2 regions of the Synechococcus sp. CS-205 genome follow, and region 1 is predicted to be linked to the other one. Evidence: predicted binding sites of a transcription regulator. Region 1 holds the regulator's gene; the other holds the start of a gene.
What was found. The regulator NtcA, encoded in region 1, controls nitrogen genes in cyanobacteria. The targets are predictions, from matches to a motif close to GTANCNNNNGNTAC.

Region 1 (4,406 bases):
CCTTCACCGTGCGGGCCAAGTTCTAGGGCGGCGCCAGGGGGTGGTTCAGGAACCGCTCCAGCAGCAACTGGGCCACCACATCATCCCAGTCGCGGGGAGGTTGGCGCAGCCCCCTGGGCAACAACCGGCGCCAGCCCGTTGCCGGGTGGAGTTCCCAGAAGCGCTGGCGTGCCGCCAGGGTGGTCCCATGCTCCTCCACCAGCAGCACCGGCAGTGGCCATTGGTCCAGCCGCCGTTTCCAGCAGTCGCTGCCGGTGCCATTGCCGAGGATCACCGCCACCACGTCCCCCTGCTCCAGCCAGCCTTCCAGCCGGCCCCAGGCCTGCTCGGGCGACATCACCGCGGCTTCGAGCACCTGGTGCCGCAGCTGGTCGGTGCGCACCAGTCCACACTTGCTGAGACCCGGATCGAGCCCGGCCAGAGCGCCCTCGCCTGGCAGATCGGCTGGATCCTGGAGAGCCGAGCGGATCATGGCCGCCCCGGGCCCATCCGTTCCGGCCGTGGTTCGCTGGGGACCGCGGCCAGGCGGAGCTCGAGCACCAGAGGGTCAGGGGTTTCCGCGTCGCGGAGTGCCACAGCCTCCAGGGTCACGGTCTGCCCGAGGGGCCGCTCACTCAGTTCTCGCCCCAGCCGGTTGAAGGTGGCCACATCGAACTGGACCCCATCGGCGATCGAGCCCTGGCGCTGGGCCTTCGCAAAGGAGGCCGCCAGCAGCAGATTGAGGCGGCTGCGCACCTGTTCGCTGGAGCGCTCATTGCCCTCCAGCACCGTGGACGCCATCAGATCGCCCTGGCGCAGCACCTGGCGGTTGGGCCTGAGGTCGGGGAATCCCAGCACCTGGTCTTCGCCGCGCAGCACGTTGGCAGCCGAGAGGATGCTCACCACCCAGGGCCCTCCCCGGGAGATGCGGGCTTCGAGCGTGGCGATGTCCTGCCGCGGTACCAGCAGGATCTGCCGGTTGGGGTCTTCCCCGGGCAGAACCCGCTGGAAGGCATTCAGATTGGCCTGACGCAGCAGCGCCACGACCGCTTCCCTGGCCTCGGCCCCGTTGCGGGGCTTCACCTTGGCCGTGGCCAAGGGCTGACCGCTGCTGAGCACCACGTCGCCGCGACGCAGGGCGATCAGTTTCTCCTCCAGTCCCTTGAGCTCGGCCTCACCGGCACTGATCAGGCCGCGCACCCGGGCCAGTTCCGTCTCGGTCCTGTGGATGTCCTGGTCCCTGGCGCGGATGTCCTGGTTGAGTCGATTGCGCTGGGCCAGCAGTTGCTGTCGCTGGGTCTGCAGGGGCTTCAGTTCCCCGCGCAACCGGCGCGCCTGGATCTCGGCGGCCGTGAGCTGACGGCGGGTCTGCTCCCGATCGCGGCGGGCACGCTTCAGGGCCGCCTCCACGCGGGCCTGCTCCTGCTTGCTCAGGCGCAGATTTTTCTCACTGCGGCGCAGGGTGGTGCGGCTCTCGAGCAGCCGTGCCTGCAGGGCGTCGAGTTCGAACAGCCCGACGCGCAACCGTTCGCTCACCGCCAGCATCAGGCCGAGGGAGACGGCACTGATCAGGCTGCCCGTGAGCACGGTGATCAGCACGGCCGTGTTGCGCGGCCGCAGGTTGAACAGACTGAGCCTGGCCTTGCCGACCCGGCTCCCGAGCCGGTCGCCCAGGGTGGCCAGCACCCCTCCGAGGGCCAGGAGCGCCAGAATCAGCAGCCAGCCGGACACAGCGCCGTGCGTGTGGTCCCAGTATCAGTGGCGGTGGCAACCGGCTCAGCTGAAACGCTTGGCGAGGGCGACCGGATCGAAGACCGTGATCTTCTTGCGATCGATCTGCACCAGCCCTGACTGGCGCAGATCGCCCAGCAGGCGGGTGATCGTGACCCGGGTTGATCCGATCGCCTCGGCAATCGCCTGATGGGAGAGGCGCAGGTCGATCGTGATGCCTTCGCTGCCTGGCACACCGAAATCCCGGCAGAGCACCAGCAGAAAACTCACCAGCCGCGACGACATGTCCCTGTGGGTGAGGGTCTCGATCATCGTTTCGGTCTGCAGGATCCGGGAGGAGAGGCCCAGCAGCAGCAGCAGCCCCACGCTCGAGTCCTGCTCGATGGCCCGCCGCACCGAGCCGGCCGGGGCGGCCACCAGCTCGACCCGGGTGAAGGCCACCGCGTGGTAGAAGCGATCGGACCGTTGACCGGTGAGCAGAGAGAGCACCCCGAACAGGCTGTTTTCCCGCAGCAGGGCCACGGTGATCTCCTCGCCCGATTCATAGACCCGCGAGAGGCGGACCGCTCCGCGACGCAGCAGGTAGACCCGCTCGGCCGGATCACCGGGGAAGAAGATCGTTTTGCCCCGCTCCACGCTTTCGATCACGCAGCCGCTCAGCCCGCGCATCACATCCAGAAGCGTGTTGGCGCCGTTGGCGGCTGCGGCCAGTCCGACGGGAGCCGGTGTCGAAGGGCCGCCGGTTCGGCTGAATCCGCGCATCGCGCCAACCATGTTTCGGCGGAGCAGGTGTGAGATGGACGGTAAGGATCGCCAATGGCGCGCCTTGTAGTGTCCGACACCTATCAACAGTATCAACGCAGGCCCGGCGAGAGCAGAGCTCGGAGAGTGGTACGGACGTTCGCACTAGGGATGGTGGCGAAGTCTTGCTGGCGGCCCGGACGCCGCTACATTCAGGACCGCGCTTCCCTTGGGGTGTTGATGACGGCCAGCCTGCGCAACGCCTCCCATGAGTCGCGCCATCCCCTGCGCGCCGTGCCGGCCTCCCGGCCGGTGCCGCCGCCCCGCCCCCGGGCAGCGCTGGCCAGGCCCGAAGGCCTGCTTCAGGTGCACACAGCCCCCTTCCGCGGGAGTTTCGGAGGGGTGTTCAGCCAGGCCCTGCGCACAGCCGGGCTGGGCAGTCGGGTGCTGATCAGCCAGTTCCTCAAGGGTGGGGTCGACCAGGGGCCTGGCCGCAGCCTCAGCCTCTGCGGCCGCCTGCAGTGGTTGCGCCCGGCCGTGGCCTCCTGTCTCACCGAGCCTGCCGACCGGGAGCAGGTGTCGGTGCGCGCCGCCGTGGAGGAGGTGTGGGCTTTCAGCCGTGATCAGCTGATGGAGGCGGCGGTGGATCTGATGGTTCTCGACGAACTTGGACTGGCGATCGAGCTGGGGTACCTCCCAGGGGGGGAGGTGATCAGCACCCTTGAGCAACGACCGGCCCACCTGGATGTGATCCTCACGGGTCCGGCCATGCCCCTGGAGCTGCTGGGCATGGCCGATCAGGTCACCCAGCTGCGGCGCGGGGGTGCCCCATGCTGAAGAACGACCGCTGGATCAATGCCAGGGCCGTTGAAGGGATGATCGAGCCCTTCCAGCCTGACCTGGTGAGGCACCTGGCTCCGGACACCGCCTCCCGGCCGGTGCTGAGTTTCGGCTGTTCCTCCTACGGCTACGACCTGCGCCTCTCGCCTCGGGAATTCCTGATCTTCCGGCACGTGCCTGGCACGGTGATGAACCCCAAGCGGTTCAACCCAGACAACCTTGAGCCTGCGCCACTCCACCACGACGACGACGGTGATTTCTTCATCCTGCCGGCCCATTCCTATGGACTCGGCGTCGCACTGGAGAAACTGAAAGTCCCCCCAACGATCACTGTGATCTGTCTGGGCAAGAGCACCTATGCCCGGCTGGGCATCATCGTGAACACCACGCCGGCCGAGGCCGGCTGGCAGGGCCACCTCACCCTCGAGTTCAGCAACTCCTCCGGGGCCGACTGCCGCATCTATGCCAACGAAGGTATCACCCAGCTGCTGTTCTTCGAAGGAGATCCCTGCGAAACCACCTATCAGGATCGTGCCGGTAAATATCAGCATCAGCCGGAGCGCGTCACTCTGGCCAAGGTCTGAATCAGTGGAGGGGCCAGCTCGGGCTCAGGGCAGCCCCATGGCCCGGCGCACCTGACCGATGCAGGGCAGCCCGCTCGGGCAGAGACGAATCACCCGTCCATTGACCACAAACAGGGTCTCGCTCTCCTGCAGGGCAGAGCCTCTCCCCGCCTGGGAACCTCGTGCGCCCGGCGCTGAGAGCATGCCGAAGGAATCGCTGCCGCCGCCTGCTCCAGGAGTGAGCATCCAGCCTTCGACGGATCTGAGCAGGTTGGTGTATCCCGGAGCAGAGGCCCCTTGCAGGGTTCCCTGGATGGCGGCCGCTCCCGCTGCATCGATCAGCGTCTGGCCGTGGGCGGCCGGGGCGATCAGCAGCAGGAGCAGCAGCAGCGGCGGCATCGATGGGCTTGCAGAGGGTCTTGCAGGCACAGGTGGTCAGGGGGCCAGGCGCGCTTTGTGCAGCCGGGAACGGCCATACCAGGTGGCGATCTCCGGAGCCCACGACTCCAGGTGGGGCCAGATCAGATCACAGAGCTGGCGGATCTCCAGCTG
Region 2 (4,406 bases), on a different contig from region 1:
GCAGCAGCAGGGCCGCCAGCCGCAGCGCCCAGGGCAGGGCGGCATGGCCCCAGACCAGTCCGGCCCCCAGGATCAGCCCGCCGTGGCCGGCCAGCTGCCGCCAGGCAGGGCCATCGCGGCGGCCGTTGAGCTGGCGCAGCACTTCCGCGGGAATCAGCCCGCCGGTGCCACGGCTGTCTCTCCCATGGGCCAGATCGAGGCCCGGGCCAGTCGCCGTCATGAGCCCAGCAGCGCCGTGCACTCCAGAGTCTCCTGGCTGCCATCGCGCCGCAGCTGGCGTCGCTGGATCACCTGCGCCAGATGATCGGCATCCCCGCCGACGCCGCAGAAGCGGCCCGACCCCCAGGTGTGCAGCCAGGGCAGACCGATGAAATAGAGACCAGGCGCCTGGGTGACGCCCCGCTGGTGGACCGGCTCGCCGCCGCCATCGAAGACCGGCACCTCCACCCAGCTGAAATCGGCGCGGTAGCCGGTGCACCAGATCACCGCCGCCAGGGGTTCCTCGGCCAGCTCCAACCTGGAGCCGCTCCCGTCCGGTGGGGGGCTCCAGCAGGGTTCGTAAGGCGGATCGATCGGCGCCGCCAGTCCCTGATCCGCGATCCAGGCGTCGATGCTGCCGCGGATGCGCCGGTAGACGGCATCGGCGGCCTCGAGGTTGGCGGCCAGGTTGGCGGCAAAACTCAGACCCGTGGGGCTGATGCCCTCCAGACGGCCGTGCAGCACCATGCCCTCGCGGGCACGCTGGCGCAGGTCGATCTCACGGCCGCCGTCGCGGCCCGTGAGGTAGTGGTTGGTCTTGTGGCGCACGGCGCGGGGATCCTCGTGGGCATCGATCGGGGTGTCGTAGACCCCCATCCGCTCCAGCCACTCGACCACGTCGCGGCCGCGGTAGCGGCGGGGCGAACGTGGCGCAGAGCCCACGCTCAGATGCACCCGGCGGCCGGCCAGGGCGAGGTCTTCAGCGATCTGGCAGCCCGACTGGCCACTGCCGACCACCAGCACCGGGCCCACCGGCAACTGGTCGGGGCGGCGGTAGTCCCGGGCATCGAGCTGGAGCACCGTGGCGGGCAGCCGCTCGGCCAGCGGATGGCGCCGAGGGCGGTGGTAGGCGCCGGTGGCGATCACCACCTGCTCAGCTTCGATCACCCCGGCGCTGGTGAGCAGGCGGTAGCCGTCGCCGCTGCTCTGCAGCCGTTCGACGCTCACCCCCTCCCGCACCGGCACCGCCGCCCGCTCGGCGAAACGTTGCAGATAGGCCACGATCGCCTCGCGGCCCATGAACCCGTGGGGGTCGTCACCGTCGTAGGGGAAGCCGGGAAGGCGGCACTGCCAGTTGGGGGTGACCAGGCAGAAGGAGTCCCAGCGCTGGTGCTGCCAGGCGTGGGCGATCCGGTGACGCTCCAGCACCAGGGGCTCGATGCGCCGTTGCCGTAGACAGCTGGCCAGGGACAGTCCCGCCTGGCCGCCTCCGATCACCACCACCGCAGGGGTCAGGGTCATGGGGCGAGCAGGCTTTGGCCCATCGTTGACCCGCGACAAGGGCTGCGGTGGTAGCAAGCAAGACCGAAGCGGAAGCCAGGGTGAAGCTGATTCAGTGCCGGAAGATACACAACTTCACACTTTGTTCGGGCATGGTCGTGCTCTTCCCACCTCCAGAGGTTGCTGCTTCATGCCCCAGGTCACCCGCCCCGCCAATCAACCGGGGGACTTCCTCGTCGACTACGAGGAGAAAGTATTCCCTGATGTGAAGGCCGAGCCGGGTGAGAAGGCGCTCGTCACCTTCCACACCGTGGCCTTCGAGGGCTCCATCGGTCTGGTCAACCTGCTGCAGGCCAGTCGCCTGATCAACAAGGGCTTCGAGACCTCGATCCTGCTCTACGGCCCCGGCGTCACGCTCGGTCTGCAGCGGGGCTTCCCGAAGCTGGGGGATGCCGCCTTCGATGGCCACCTCAATTTCGGCGCCCGCATCCAGAAGTTCATGGACCAGGGCGGCAAGGTGTACGCCTGTCGCTTCGCCCTGCAGGCCCTCTACGGCCACGGCGAGGGTGCCCTGATCCCGGGCATCACGCCGGTGAACCCTCTCGATGTGCTCGACATCGTGCTGCTGCACCGCAAGGAAGGTGCCTTCATCCTCGACACCTGGACGCTCTGAGCATGGACGGCCCGATCGTCGTGGCCGCCGCCCAGATCCGTCCGGTGCTCTACAGCCTGGACGGGTCCGTGGAGCGGGTGCTGGCGGCGATGGCCGAGGCCGCCGCCCAGGGGGTGCAGCTGATCGTTTTTCCGGAAACCTTCCTTCCTTACTACCCCTATTTCTCCTTCGTGGAGCCTCCGGCCCTGATGGGCCGCTCTCACCTGAAGCTCTATGAGCAGGCGGTGACGGTGCCGGGCCCGGCCCTCACCCGCATCGCGGCGGCCGCCCGCGAACTCAGCCTGCACGTGCTGCTGGGCATCAACGAACGCGAGGGCGGCAGCCTCTACAACGCCCAGGTGCTGATCGACGCCAGCGGCGCGCTGGTGCTGAAGCGCCGCAAAATCACCCCCACCTTCCACGAGCGCATGGTGTGGGGCCAGGGCGACGGCTCCGGCCTCACGGTGGTGCCCACGGCCCTGGGGCGCATCGGTGCCCTGGCCTGCTGGGAGCACTACAACCCCCTGGCCCGCTTCAGCCTGATGACCCAGGGCGAGGAGATCCACTGCGCCCAGTTCCCCGGCTCACTGGTGGGGCCGATCTTCAGTGAGCAGACGGCCGTCACCCTGCGGCACCACGCCCTGGAGGCGGGCTGCTTCGTGGTGAGCGCCACGGCCTGGCTCGACCCCGCTGATGTGGAGCGGATCAGCAGCGATCCTGCCCTGCAGAAGGCCTGCCAGGGGGGCTGCCACACCGCCGTGATCAGCCCGGAAGGCCGCTACCTGGCCGGACCGCTGCCGGAGGGTGAAGGCCTGGCGATCGCCGAACTCGACCTGGCCCTGATCACCAAACGCAAGCGAATGATGGACAGCGTGGGTCACTACAGCCGTCCCGACCTGCTCGGGCTGCGCCTCGATCGCAGCCCGGCCCGCCAGGTGGAGGACAGCGGCGCCATCGCCGCCAGCCCTGCGCTGCCGCAGGCGCTGACCGCAGCGCCCCCTGACCACCTGCCGTTGACGCCCAGCAGCCCTGCCCCGGAGCCCGTCCCCCATGGCTGAATCCAACGATCCCGCCGCCCTCGGCCGTCTGGTCACCGACCTGCAGGTGCAGGGGGTGGTCGAGCCAGCTTTGGAGGGCAACACCGGCCGCCGCGGCGGCGCCGGTCCCTCCGACCATCGCGCCCTCACCTTCGGTGACACCACGGTGATGGTTCCCGTGTACAGCCACGCTGCCCAGCGTTCCCCCTACCGGCTCAGCGCGCCGGCGGACACCCCCGCTGCCAGCGCCCGCACGCTGGCCTCCGGCAGCAACCTCCAGTTAGCGACGGTGGAAACCCCGGCGCAGCCGCGTTTCTACGGCCTCCACACCGCCGATGGCACCCCCTACCGCGCCATCGCTCTGCTGCATGGCCGCGACGTGCTGGCCACCACCCTGCTGCAGACCTGCATCCGCTTCCGCGACCGCAGCCAGTCGTGCCAGTTCTGTGCCATCGAGCAATCCCTCGAGGACGGCCGCACCGTGGTGCGCAAGACCCCCGCCCAGGTGGCGGAGGTGGCCGAGGCGGCGGTGCGGCTCGATGGCGTGCGCCAGCTGGTGATGACCACCGGCACCCCCAACAGCGACGACCGGGGCGCCCGTCTGCTGGCGGAGACCGCCGCCGCGGTGAAGGCCCGGGTGAACCTGCCGATCCAGGCGCAATGCGAGCCGCCGGAAGATCCGATCTGGTTCCAGCATCTGAAAGACGCCGGCGTCGACAGCCTGGGCATGCACCTGGAGGTGGTGCAGCCCGAGGTGCGCCGGCGCATCCTTCCGGGCAAGGCGGAGCTCAGCCTGGAGCGTTATTTCCAGGCGTTCGAGCAGGCGGTGGCGGTGTTCGGTCGCGGCGAGGTGTCCACCTACCTGCTGGCGGGTCTGGGAGACAGCGCCGCGGCGATCGTCGCCTGCTGCGAACGGTTGATCGCGGCAGGCGTGTATCCGTTTGTGGTGCCGTTCGTGCCGATCAGCGGCACGCCGCTGGAGCACCATCCGGCTCCCGAGACCAGCTTCATGGTGGAGATCTACACGGCGGTGAGCCAGCTGCTGGCCGCCTCGGATCTCAGCGCGGCGGCGATGTCGGCGGGCTGCGCCAAGTGCGGCGCCTGCTCCGCCCTGTCGCTGTTCGAGCAGGCGGCCACGGAATCAGTTGCCGCGCCAGTCCCCGGGCCGACCCCCTGATCCTGTGATGTTCTTCATCGATCCCTCCAGCCACGACATCGGCCGCAGCCCCACGTCGGCG

Region 2: the regulator NtcA is predicted to act here: its motif matches at 1,595-1,608, upstream of KQ297_RS07265 (MSMEG_0572/Sll0783 family nitrogen starvation response protein).

The regions. Positions count from the first base shown of each region.
Region 1 is NZ_JAHLZB010000038.1:43,957-48,362, forward strand. Features, by position in the region: gene KQ297_RS09620 (DUF3146 family protein) at 1-26, shown strand, start outside; gene KQ297_RS09625 (resolvase) at 23-472, opposite strand; gene KQ297_RS09630 (DUF3084 domain-containing protein) at 469-1,710, opposite strand; gene ntcA (global nitrogen regulator NtcA) at 1,756-2,484, opposite strand; gene KQ297_RS09640 (cob(I)yrinic acid a,c-diamide adenosyltransferase) at 2,692-3,288, shown strand; gene dcd (dCTP deaminase) at 3,282-3,875, shown strand; gene KQ297_RS09650 (hypothetical protein) at 3,900-4,253, opposite strand; gene thyX (FAD-dependent thymidylate synthase) at 4,290-4,406, opposite strand, start outside.
Region 2 is NZ_JAHLZB010000027.1:37,056-41,461, forward strand. Features, by position in the region: gene KQ297_RS07255 (fatty acid desaturase) at 1-220, opposite strand, end outside; gene KQ297_RS07260 (MSMEG_0569 family flavin-dependent oxidoreductase) at 217-1,500, opposite strand; gene KQ297_RS07265 (MSMEG_0572/Sll0783 family nitrogen starvation response protein) at 1,670-2,152, shown strand; gene KQ297_RS07270 (Nit6803 family nitrilase) at 2,155-3,189, shown strand; gene KQ297_RS07275 (MSMEG_0568 family radical SAM protein) at 3,182-4,345, shown strand; gene KQ297_RS07280 (MSMEG_0567/Sll0786 family nitrogen starvation N-acetyltransferase) at 4,353-4,406, shown strand, end outside.